2 regions of the Duganella sp. 3397 genome follow, and region 2 is predicted to be linked to the other one. Evidence: predicted binding sites of a transcription regulator. Region 2 holds the regulator's gene; the other holds the start of a gene.
What was found. The regulator sigma-54, encoded in region 2, starts transcription at its own class of promoters, with help from an activator protein. The targets are predictions, from matches to a motif close to TGGCANGNAANCTGCTTT.

Region 1 (5,172 bases), on a different contig from region 2:
CAGCGACAGATATTGCCGCTCATCCGTTCACGCAGTTCTTCGCTGCTGAGCAGTGGCTTGGTGTTGAGGTCGGCGGTGACGTGGCTCGGGATGCCCTGCTTGATTTCCTCGAGCGCCGAGACGGCCGAACAGATCTGCCCGGGAGTACAGTAGCCGCACTGGTAGCCGTCGTGTTTCACGAACGCTGCCTGCATCGGGTGCAGTTTGTCTGGCGTGCCGAGGCCTTCGATGGTAGTGATCTTGTCGCCGTCGTGCATCACCGCCAGCGACAGGCAGGAATTGATGCGCCGGCCTTCGACGATGACGGTGCAGGCGCCGCACTGGCCGTGGTCGCAGCCCTTCTTGGTGCCGGTCAGGTGCATGTTTTCGCGCAGCACATCGAGCAAGGTGGTGCGGGTATCGACCTCCACCGCACGCGACTGGCCGTTGACGATCAGCGTGACCTTGTTCATCACCGGCGCAGCTGCTGCCGGGGCTGGGGCGCCAGCGCCGCCGCCGTTGCTGTTGTTTTGGGCGCCAGCCACCGAGGGTACGGCGGCCGTGGTGGCGGAAATGGCGCCTGCGATCAGCAGATCGCGCCGGGTGATTTTTACATCGCTGAGGTCGTTCATCATCGATTCGTCCTGTGGCTAGAGTGTGTTGGTGGTTCATCGACGACCTGTGGCCGGATGAGTCAAAACATCTTAATCGCATTGCCAGGACGACATCCGCACTATTGACTTGCGGTTAGTTCGGCCTACGTAGAATTACTTGTTCGCGCAAAGGTCGGCGATTTCTTCCTCGGTAAAACCGGCCAGACGGCGCGCTTCGATGTTGAACGGTCCGCGCGGCACCGGCGCCCAGTATTCTTCGCACAGGGCGGCAAAGGTCGCGCGCGGTGCCAGCCCGCGCTGCGCACACAGGTGGCGGTACCAGCGGTTGCCGACCTCGACGTGGCCGATTTCGTCGCGCAGGATGATGTCGAGAATGGCTGCGGCCTGGTGGTCGCCGGCCTGGGCAATCTTGGCGCGCATCGGCGGGTTGGCGTCCAGGCCGCGCGCTTCCAGCACGCGCGGCACCAGGGCCATGCGGGCCAGCGCGTCGCCGGTGGTCTTGGCTACCATTTCCCACAGGCTGCCATGGGCGGTGAAGTCGCCGTAGGCATAGCCGAGCGTGACCAGGTGCGCGGCCACCAGCGAAAAATGCAGGGACTCTTCTTCTGCCACCTTCAGCCAGTCGGTGTAGTAGGCGGCGGGCAGACCGGGAAAGCGCCATAGCGCGTCGAGCGCCAGGTTGATGGCGTTGAATTCGATGTGGGCCAATGCGTGGATCAGCATGGCGCGCCCCTCGACCGTGTTCATCGAGCGCTTGCCCAGGGCCGAGGGCAGCACCAGTTGCGGCAGGTCTGGCCGGCCCGGGATTGGGCGGTCTTCCGGCGTTTGCAACTGCGCCGAGGGATCGGGTGTGCAGGCGTTGGCGCGCACGGCGTCCGCCATGGCGTTGACGGCGGCAACCTTCTCGAACGGGTCGGATTCCAGCAAGCACAGCAAGGCGCGGGCGCGCAGTTCGCCGCTGGCGGCGTGGGCGGCCTGGTATGCGTTGGATAGGGAGGGCATGGAGAGACGAAGAGACAAAGCCGCGAGTGTAGCATCTTGCTATGTGCCGCAGTTACTCATCCTGGTCCTACAAGTCTGCCGCGCGTGCACCTATAGCCGATTGGGCAAGCGCGCCGCATCATAGGTCCTGTGCTGCGCTAAACATCGGCGAACAACGCCGAAGCCAGTGTGACTTCCCCCCCCATCATCAGGACACCAGGAGACCACCATGAGCTACCTCGACCGCGACACCTATGGCATCTACAACACCGACTACGCCGACGCCGACAACGGCCCCGGCCCGCGCCTGATGGGCGCCGACACGCTGATCGGCGAAGACGTGTATAACCTGCAGGAAGAAGACCTGGGCGACATCAAGGAAATCATGCTCGATATGCGCCAGGGTAACGTGGCTTATGCCGTATTGTCGTTCGGCGGCTGGCTGGGCATGGGCGACAAGCTGTTTGCCGTGCCATGGCAGGCGCTGCAGCTGGACACCGTCAACAAGCGCTTCCTGCTAAATGTTTCCAAAGACCATCTGAAGAACGCCCCTGGTTTCGACAAGGACAATTGGCCTGATATGGCCAGCGCCGAATTTTCGACGCAAATCCATGACTTCTACGGTACTCAGCAAGCAATGCCAGGCAGCCGCACCGCCAGCGGCAGCGTGATGAGCGCTGGTACCGGCAGCCTGCAAAGCGATCCTGGCTACTCGAGCAGCCGTGGTACCGGGTTAGGCAACCTTTAAATCTCGGTCTGCCCATATAAAAGCACGCGTTATTCGCGTGCTTTTTTTACTTTATGTACGCGCGGGTGGCATACTCTTCGTTTGCACCATAATTGTGCGGGACCTCTGGCATGTTTCTTGATATAACTGCTCCCAACACGGGAGAAGTTATATTATGGGAAAATTTTTTAATGAAATGACGGCCGATGGCCTGGCGCACAATGCCAGCGCCGAAGTGCGCGAGCATTACCGCGAGTTTTGTGGCTGGCTGCAACGGCAATCGCCCGACACGATCGAACGCAAGCGGGCCGAGGCCGATCTGACCTTCCGCCGGGTGGGCATTACCTTTGCGGTGTATGGCGACGACGCCGGCACCGAGCGCCTGATTCCGTTCGATACCATTCCGCGCATTATCACTGCTGCCGAATGGAAGCAGATGGAAGCCGGTCTGGTACAGCGTGTCAAAGCGCTCAATATGTTTATCCATGATATTTATCACGACCAGAATATCGTCAAGGCCGGGCTGATTCCGGCCGAGCAAATCTACAAGAACGCCCAATACCGACCGGAAATGCAAGGCATTAACGTTGCCTCCGACATCTATGCCCATATTGCCGGCGTCGATATCGTGCGTGCCGGCGAAGGCGAGTTTTACGTTTTGGAAGACAATTTGCGGGTGCCGTCCGGCGTGTCTTACATGCTGGAAGACCGCAAGATGATGATGCGGCTGTTCCCTGAGTTGTTTGCGCGCAACAAGATCGCCCCGGTCGATCACTACCCCGACATGTTGCTCGATAACCTGCGTTCGGTCGCACCGATGGGCATTACCGACCCGGTCGTGGTGGTGATGACACCCGGCATGTACAACTCGGCCTATTTCGAACACGCTTTCCTGGCCCAGCAAATGGGCGTGGAACTGGTCGAGGGCAAGGATTTGTTTGTCAGCGATAACACGGTATTCATGCGTACCACGCGCGGACCCAAGCGGGTCGACGTGATTTATCGCCGCCTCGATGACGATTTCCTCGATCCGCTGGCGTTCCGTCCCGATTCGTCGCTGGGCGTGCCGGGCTTGCTGTCGGTCTATCGCGCGGGCCGCGTCACGCTGGCCAATGCCATCGGCACCGGCGTGGCGGACGACAAGTCGATCTACCCGTTCGTGCCCGACATGATCAAGTTCTACCTGTCGGAAGAGCCGATCCTCAACAACGTGCCCACGTACCAGTGCCGGAAGAAGGAAGATCTGGCTTACACCCTGGCCAACCTGCCCGACCTGGTGGTGAAGGAAGTCCACGGCGCCGGCGGTTACGGCATGCTGGTGGGACCTGCATCGACCAAGCAGCAGATCGAAGACTTCCGCGCCCGCCTGCTCGCCAATCCCAACGGCTATATCGCCCAGCCCACGCTGGCCCTGTCGGCGTGCCCCACGTACGTCGAGAATGGCATCGCGCCGCGCCACATCGACTTGCGGCCGTTCGTGTTGTCCGGCAAGACCATCTCGATGGTGCCGGGGGGGCTGACGCGCGTGGCATTGCAGGAAGGCTCGTTGGTGGTGAACTCGTCGCAAGGCGGCGGCACCAAGGATACCTGGATTTTGGAACGCTAAGGAGACACCCATGTTAAGCCGCACCGCCGATCACCTGTTCTGGATGGCGCGCTACACCGAGCGCGCCGAGAACACTGCCCGCATGCTGGACGTCAATGTGCAGACCTGCATGTTGCCGCAGTCCGATGAAGAAAACGCCCAGGTCTGGCGCGCCCTGCTCGGCATTTCCGAGCTGGAAGACCGCTTCGCCGAGCACTACGACACCCTGGCCGCGCGCGAAGTCATCGACTTCATGGTGCGCGACCCGGCCAATCCGTCGTCGGTGGTCTCGTGCCTGACCGAAGCGCGCGAAAATGCCCGCGCCGTGCGCGGCACCCTCACCACCGAGGTCTGGGAAACCCAGAACCAGACCTGGCTCGATATGCAGAAGCTGCTCAAGGGTAATATGCTGGAGGACGATCCCAGCAAATTCTTCGAGTGGGTCAAGTACCGCTCGCACCTCTCGCGCGGCGTCACCTTGGGCACCATGTTGCGTGACGAAGCGGTGCATTTCATCCGCCTGGGTACGTTTTTGGAGCGCGCCGACAACACGGCGCGCATCCTCGATGTGAAATTCCACAGCGGCACTGCGGCCCCGGCCGTGCGCGACGCCATGAACCAGCGCGATTTTTACTATTGGGGCGCGCTGCTGCGCTCGGTCTCGGGCTTCGAGATCTATCGCAAGGTGTACCGCGATGTGATCACGCCGGCGCGCATCGCCGAACTGCTGATGTTGCGTGCCGACATGCCGCGTTCGCTGCTGGCGTGCATGGACGAAGTGGTGCAGAACCTGGCCGAGGTACGCAACGATGTCTCGGCCGACACCGAGCGCCTGGCGGGCCGCCTGCGCGCAGCGCTGCAATTTGCCAAGATCGACGACATCCTCGAGGCGGGCCTGCACGACACCCTCACCCGTTTCCTGGCCGACATCAACCAACTGGGCAATCGCGTCAGCCGCGATTTCCTGGTGCCACTGGCGGCCTGAGTGGCGAAAAAGGCGAAAAAAGCGAAAGGCAAGCAATGCAACTGACCATACGGCACGAAACGCGCTACCTCTACACGGCGCCGCTGGCTTACACCATCGAGCAACTGCACATGACGCCGCGCAAGGAACCGCAGCAACAGGTGCAGTCCTGGCACCTGAATGTGCCCGGTCATGTGCACGCTTATACCGATGCTTTCGGCAACCTGTCGCACATGATGACCATGGATGTGCCGCACCGTGGTCTCGACATTGTCGCATCAGGCGTCGTCGAGACCACGGCGCCGCTCAAGGGCCGGGTGCC
Region 2 (5,172 bases):
CAGCGTGGTGCGCATGACCAAGGACGGCAAGCCGGCCTATATCCTCTCCGGCGACAAGCTGACGCACCTGCCGGCCGAAGAAGCATCCGATATCGTCAAGCCCTACATCAACACCTTGTCGGCCGAGCATCCACCGATGACGGTGCGTGGCGACACCGCCCGGGTGGACCAGGACAACTCACGCGTCAAGCTCAACGGCAACGTCAGCGTGGTGCGCCCGGCCAGCGGCAAGAGTGGCGCCGCGTCGCAGGCCATGAGCCTGACCACGTCCACGCTCACCGTGTTCCCGGACGAGCAACGGATGGAAACCGCTGCACCGGTCGAGCTACACCTGGGCAATACGGTCGCCACCGGCGTGGGCATGACCGCCAACAACGCAACGCTGCAAACCCAACTGGGTGGACGCGGCAAGATCACCGTGCCGCCGCGTGCGGCACGCTAAAGGAAGATTATGAGAGCAAGCACCAAGCACACCTTCTGGTCGGCAGCACTGCTGCTGGCGGCCCTGGCCATCCCGGCGCACGCCGAAAAAGCCGACTCCAACAAGCCGATCGAAGTATCGTTCGACCAGGCCGACTCCGACGACGTCAAGCAGATCAAGACCTTCACCGGCAACGTCATCCTCACGCGCGGCACTATCCGCATGACCTCGCCCAAGGCGGTGGTCACGCAAGACCCCGAAGGTTTCCAGTTCGTGGTGCTGACCGGCACGCCCGGCGTGCAGGCCACGTTCCGCCAGAAGCTCGACGGCGACACCGATAAATGGGTGGAAGGCCAGGCCGACCGTATCGAATACGACGACAAGACCGAGCTGGTCAAGCTGATCTCCAAGGGCCGCATCAAGCAGCTCGAAGCGGGCAAGGTGACCAGCCAGGTCGATGGCGAATTCATCTCCTACGACAGCCGCCGCGAAGTGTTCGCGGTCAAGAATACCAGCAGCGGCGAGAGCAAGCCGGGCGCCGGCCGCGGCACCATGGTGATCCAGCCGTCGTCCAAGCGTCCGCCGATCGCGCCGGCCCAGCCGACGTCTCCAGCACCTGCCACCCAGCCTGCGGGGAAATGATATGGAACCGAGTTGCGGTAGCACCCTGATCGTTCGCGGCCTGCAAAAAAGCTATGGCAAGCGCCAGGTCGTGCACGACGTCTCGCTGCAAGTGGAATGCGGCGAAGTGGTGGGCCTGCTGGGCCCCAACGGCGCCGGCAAGACCACGTCGTTCTACATGATCGTCGGCCTGGTGCCGTCCGATGCCGGCACCATCGACATCAGCGGCGTCGATATTTCGAGGCTGCCCATCCACCGCCGCGCATCGCTCGGCCTGTCGTACCTGCCACAGGAAGCGTCGGTGTTCCGCAAGCTGACGGTGGAAGAAAATATTCGCGCTGTCCTCGAAATTCAAAAAGTGGACGGCAAGTCTTTATCCAAGGCTGACATTACCGAACGGCTCAATACCCTGCTGGCCGATTTGCAAATCGAGAAGCTGCGCGACAACCCCGCGCTCTCGCTCTCCGGTGGCGAACGCCGCCGGGTGGAGATCGCCCGTGCGCTGGCTACCAACCCGCGCTTCGTGCTGCTCGACGAACCATTCGCCGGGGTCGACCCGATTGCCGTGATCGAGATCCAGCGCATCGTGCGCTTTCTCAAGGAGCGGCAGATCGGCGTCCTCATTACCGATCACAATGTGCGCGAGACGCTGGGCATCTGCGACCGCGCATATATCATCAACCAGGGCTCGGTGCTGGCTTCGGGCCGTCCGGACGACATCATCGCCGACGAATCGGTCCGCCGCGTCTACCTGGGTGAACACTTCCGAATGTAATCCATGAAACAGTCATTGCAACTGCGAACTTCGCAGCATCTCGCGCTGACACCCCAACTGCAGCAATCGATCCGCTTGCTGCAGCTCTCCACGCTGGAGCTGCACCAGGAACTCGAACAACTCCTTACCGATAATCCGCTGCTCGAACGGCTCGACGATCCGCTCGACCATTCACTGCGCCTGTTGTCCGACGGCGCCATCAGCCAGCAGGCGCCGTCCGGCGAAGCGCCGTCCGAGTCGGGCCCGCAGGAAGCCGCGCCGGCAGGCGAGGCCGACACCTACGACGGCCCTGCTGCCGATACCGAAAGTACCACCGCCGAAGCGGACATGGACTGGAGCGACGCCGGCCGCAGCAAGGCGCCCGACGACGAGGACGCACGCCCGCAGATCGAGGCCCACCACTGCACCCTGCGCGAACACCTGATGGAGCAGATGCGCGTGACCGTGCTCGAGCTGCGCGACCGCGCGCTGGTCGAACTGATCATCGACGCGCTCGATGAAAACGGCTACCTCGAAGAAGCGCTCGACGAGATCCACGCGCGCCTGCCCGAGGAACTGGAAGTCGATATCGACGAGCTGCAAACGGCGTTGTCGCTGCTGCAAAGTTTCGATCCGGCCGGCGTGGGCGCGCGCAACGCGGCCGAGTGCCTGGCGCTGCAAATCAAGCGCTTGCCCGGCATCCCGATGGTCACGCGACGCATGGCCGTGGCCATCGTGGAAAAGCATTTGACGTGGTTTGCCCAGCGCGATTTCAACAAGCTGAAAAAAGCGCTGCTGTGCGACGACGAAGACCTGCGCGAGGCGCAGACCGTGATCCGCCAGTGCAATCCGCATCCCGGTGCGGCGTTCGCGTCCGACGTCTCCGACTACGTGGTGCCCGACGTGATCGTGAAAAAATCGCGTACCGGCTGGCAGGTCAGTTTGAACAACGACGTCATGCCGCGCCTGCGCGTCAACGCCATGTACGCCAACCTGCTCAAACAGAAGAAGGGAGATGGCGGCGAGGGCGCCATGGGCGCGCAGCTGCAGGAAGCGAAGTGGCTGATCAAGAATATGCGCCAGCGTTTCGACACCATCCTGCGCGTGGCGCAAGCGATAGTAGAACGACAAAAGAACTTTTTCTCGCACGGCGCGGTTGCCATGCGCCCCCTTGTGCTTCGCGAAATTGCTGATACACTGGGTTTACACGAGAGCACCATTTCTCGGGTAACAACTCAGAAATACATGCTCACGCCGCATGGCATGTTTGAGTTGAAATATTTTTTTGGTAGCCATGTCGCCACCGAAGCAGGCGGTGAAGCCAGTTCAACGGCGATACGGGCATTGATCGTGCAACTGACAGGAGCTGAAGACCCTAAAAATCCTTTATCCGACAGTAAGATTGCGGACATGCTGGGAGAACAGGGCATGGTGATTGCGCGACGCACTGTTGCCAAATATCGCGAAGCCCTCAAAATCCCTCCAGTCAGTCTCCGCAAGTCTTTGTAGTGCACTGGTTCCTGCGTGCCCGGCATCAATGGGCAACGCACTAACCGTCAGCGACATCTATCTTTAGGAGTGTGTATGAATCTCACCATCAGTGGACATCATCTCGAAGTGACCGCCGCCATTCGTGAATACGTGCAGAGCAAGCTCGAACGCGTGACACGGCACTTTGATCAAGTGATTGATATTGCTGTCATTCTGACCGTAGATAACCTTAAAGAGAAAACCAAGCGCCAAAAGGCTGAAATCAATCTGCGCCTGTCCGGTAAAACGGTCTACGTGGAGAGCCTGTCGCAAGACCTGTACGCTGCGATCGACACCCTGATCGACAAGCTGGACCGCCAGGTCATGAAGTACAAAGGCAAAGTCCAACAGCACGGCCACGATGCGATCAAGCATCTCCCGGATAACTTCGAACCAGCTGCCGCCGCCCTTTAAAATAACGGCGCGACAACACCAACTAAGGGCGCAACCATGGCGCCCTTTCTTGTTTTTGGGATTCCATGAAAATTGTTTACCTGGTTTATACCGTTTCCGCTCTTGCTGTTGCTTCCTCTTCCTACGCCACCACGTGCCAGCCGGCGCCGGCTGCCGTCATCGACATCGACGCCAACAGCTACTACAACGACGCCAACCACTCCGTGATCGACCCGGCGCGGCGGGCCAAAAACATCGCCAGCACCGAGCCGGTCGAACAATTCTTGTCCGGCGTGGCGCGCAACGCCAGCCGCTACCAGGCCAGCGGCAAACCGGCGGACGCCGCCTGCGCCTTGAACTGGCTCGAGGGCTGGGCAGGGCAGCAGGCCATGCTGGGCAAGATGTCGAGCGAGCAGGCGTATTTCGTGCGCAAGTGGACCTTGGGCGGCCTGGCGCTCAGTTACGCGCGCGTGCAGCCGGCCGCCACCCCGGCGCAGAAAAAATCCATCGAAGCGTGGCTGTCCACGCTGGCCGACGCCACGCTCACGCACGCCGATACCCGCAAGGGCAAGCGCAACAACCATTATTACTGGGAAGGGCTGGCCGTGACCGCCGTGGGCGCCGTCACCGGCGACCAGCGCTTTTTAAAATGGGGCCACGGCGTGTTCGACAACGCCATGGCCCAGGTGGCGCCAGACGGCGCACTGCCAGCCGAAATGGCGCGCGGCGCCAAGGCCTTGCATTACCACGCGTTCGCCGCCGCACCGCTGACCATGATGGCGTCCATCCTCGACCTGCAATCGCCAACCTTGGACCGGCTGGTGAAATTTACGCTCGCTGCCGCGCGCGATCCGTCTGCCATGCAGCAGGCCACCGGCTTCAGGCAGGAAGAGGTTGGCGACATGCCGTTTGCAGTGATCTACGCCCGCCACATGGGGCAGCCTGCCGCAGCGCCGGCGAAATTCCAGGCGCGCCTGGGCGGCGATTTGACCTTGCCCAATCCGCTCGAACATCTGCCATCATCGAACAAGGCCACAGGACAACCATGAGCGCACACGTTTTAACTGCCGTCAGTGACGGCACCGCCGTCACCACGCTCGATCGCCCGCGCGCATTGAATTCGCTGTCGCTCGACATGGTGCGCGCCGTTACGCAAACATTGCTGGCCTGGCGTGACGACGATGCCGTGCAGGCAGTCGTCATCCGCGGCAGCACCGAGAAAGCATTCTGCGCCGGCGGCGATATCCGCTTCTTCCACGATCTTGGCCGCGCCACGCCGCAGCAGGGCAGTGCGCTGGTCGAAGATTTCTTCACCGAAGAATACGCGCTCAATCACCTGGTTCATCATTACCCGAAACCGTATATCGCGCTGATGGATGGCGTGGTGATGGGCGGTGGCATGGGCGTGGCGCAGGCCGGTCCGCAGAGCCGGGTACGTATCGTCACCGAGCGC

Region 1: J2X54_RS06210 (circularly permuted type 2 ATP-grasp protein) is a predicted target of sigma-54. The motif match lies at 2,429-2,446, and genes of this name have one in related genera.

Annotation. Positions count from the first base shown of each region.
Region 1 covers NZ_JAVDVB010000002.1:348,297-353,468, reverse strand. Annotated here, with positions in the region: gene paoA (aldehyde dehydrogenase iron-sulfur subunit PaoA) at 1-611, opposite strand, end outside; gene J2X54_RS06220 (ferritin-like domain-containing protein) at 747-1,595, opposite strand; gene J2X54_RS06215 (PRC-barrel domain-containing protein) at 1,804-2,322, shown strand; gene J2X54_RS06210 (circularly permuted type 2 ATP-grasp protein) at 2,477-3,907, shown strand; gene J2X54_RS06205 (alpha-E domain-containing protein) at 3,918-4,871, shown strand; gene J2X54_RS06200 (transglutaminase family protein) at 4,907-5,172, shown strand, end outside.
Region 2 covers NZ_JAVDVB010000001.1:819,783-824,954, forward strand. Annotated here, with positions in the region: gene lptC (LPS export ABC transporter periplasmic protein LptC) at 1-442, shown strand, start outside; gene lptA (lipopolysaccharide transport periplasmic protein LptA) at 452-1,063, shown strand; gene lptB (LPS export ABC transporter ATP-binding protein) at 1,065-1,817, shown strand; gene J2X54_RS03620 (RNA polymerase factor sigma-54) at 1,821-3,305, shown strand; gene hpf (ribosome hibernation-promoting factor, HPF/YfiA family) at 3,381-3,740, shown strand; gene J2X54_RS03630 (alginate lyase family protein) at 3,806-4,768, shown strand; gene J2X54_RS03635 (enoyl-CoA hydratase/isomerase family protein) at 4,765-5,172, shown strand, end outside.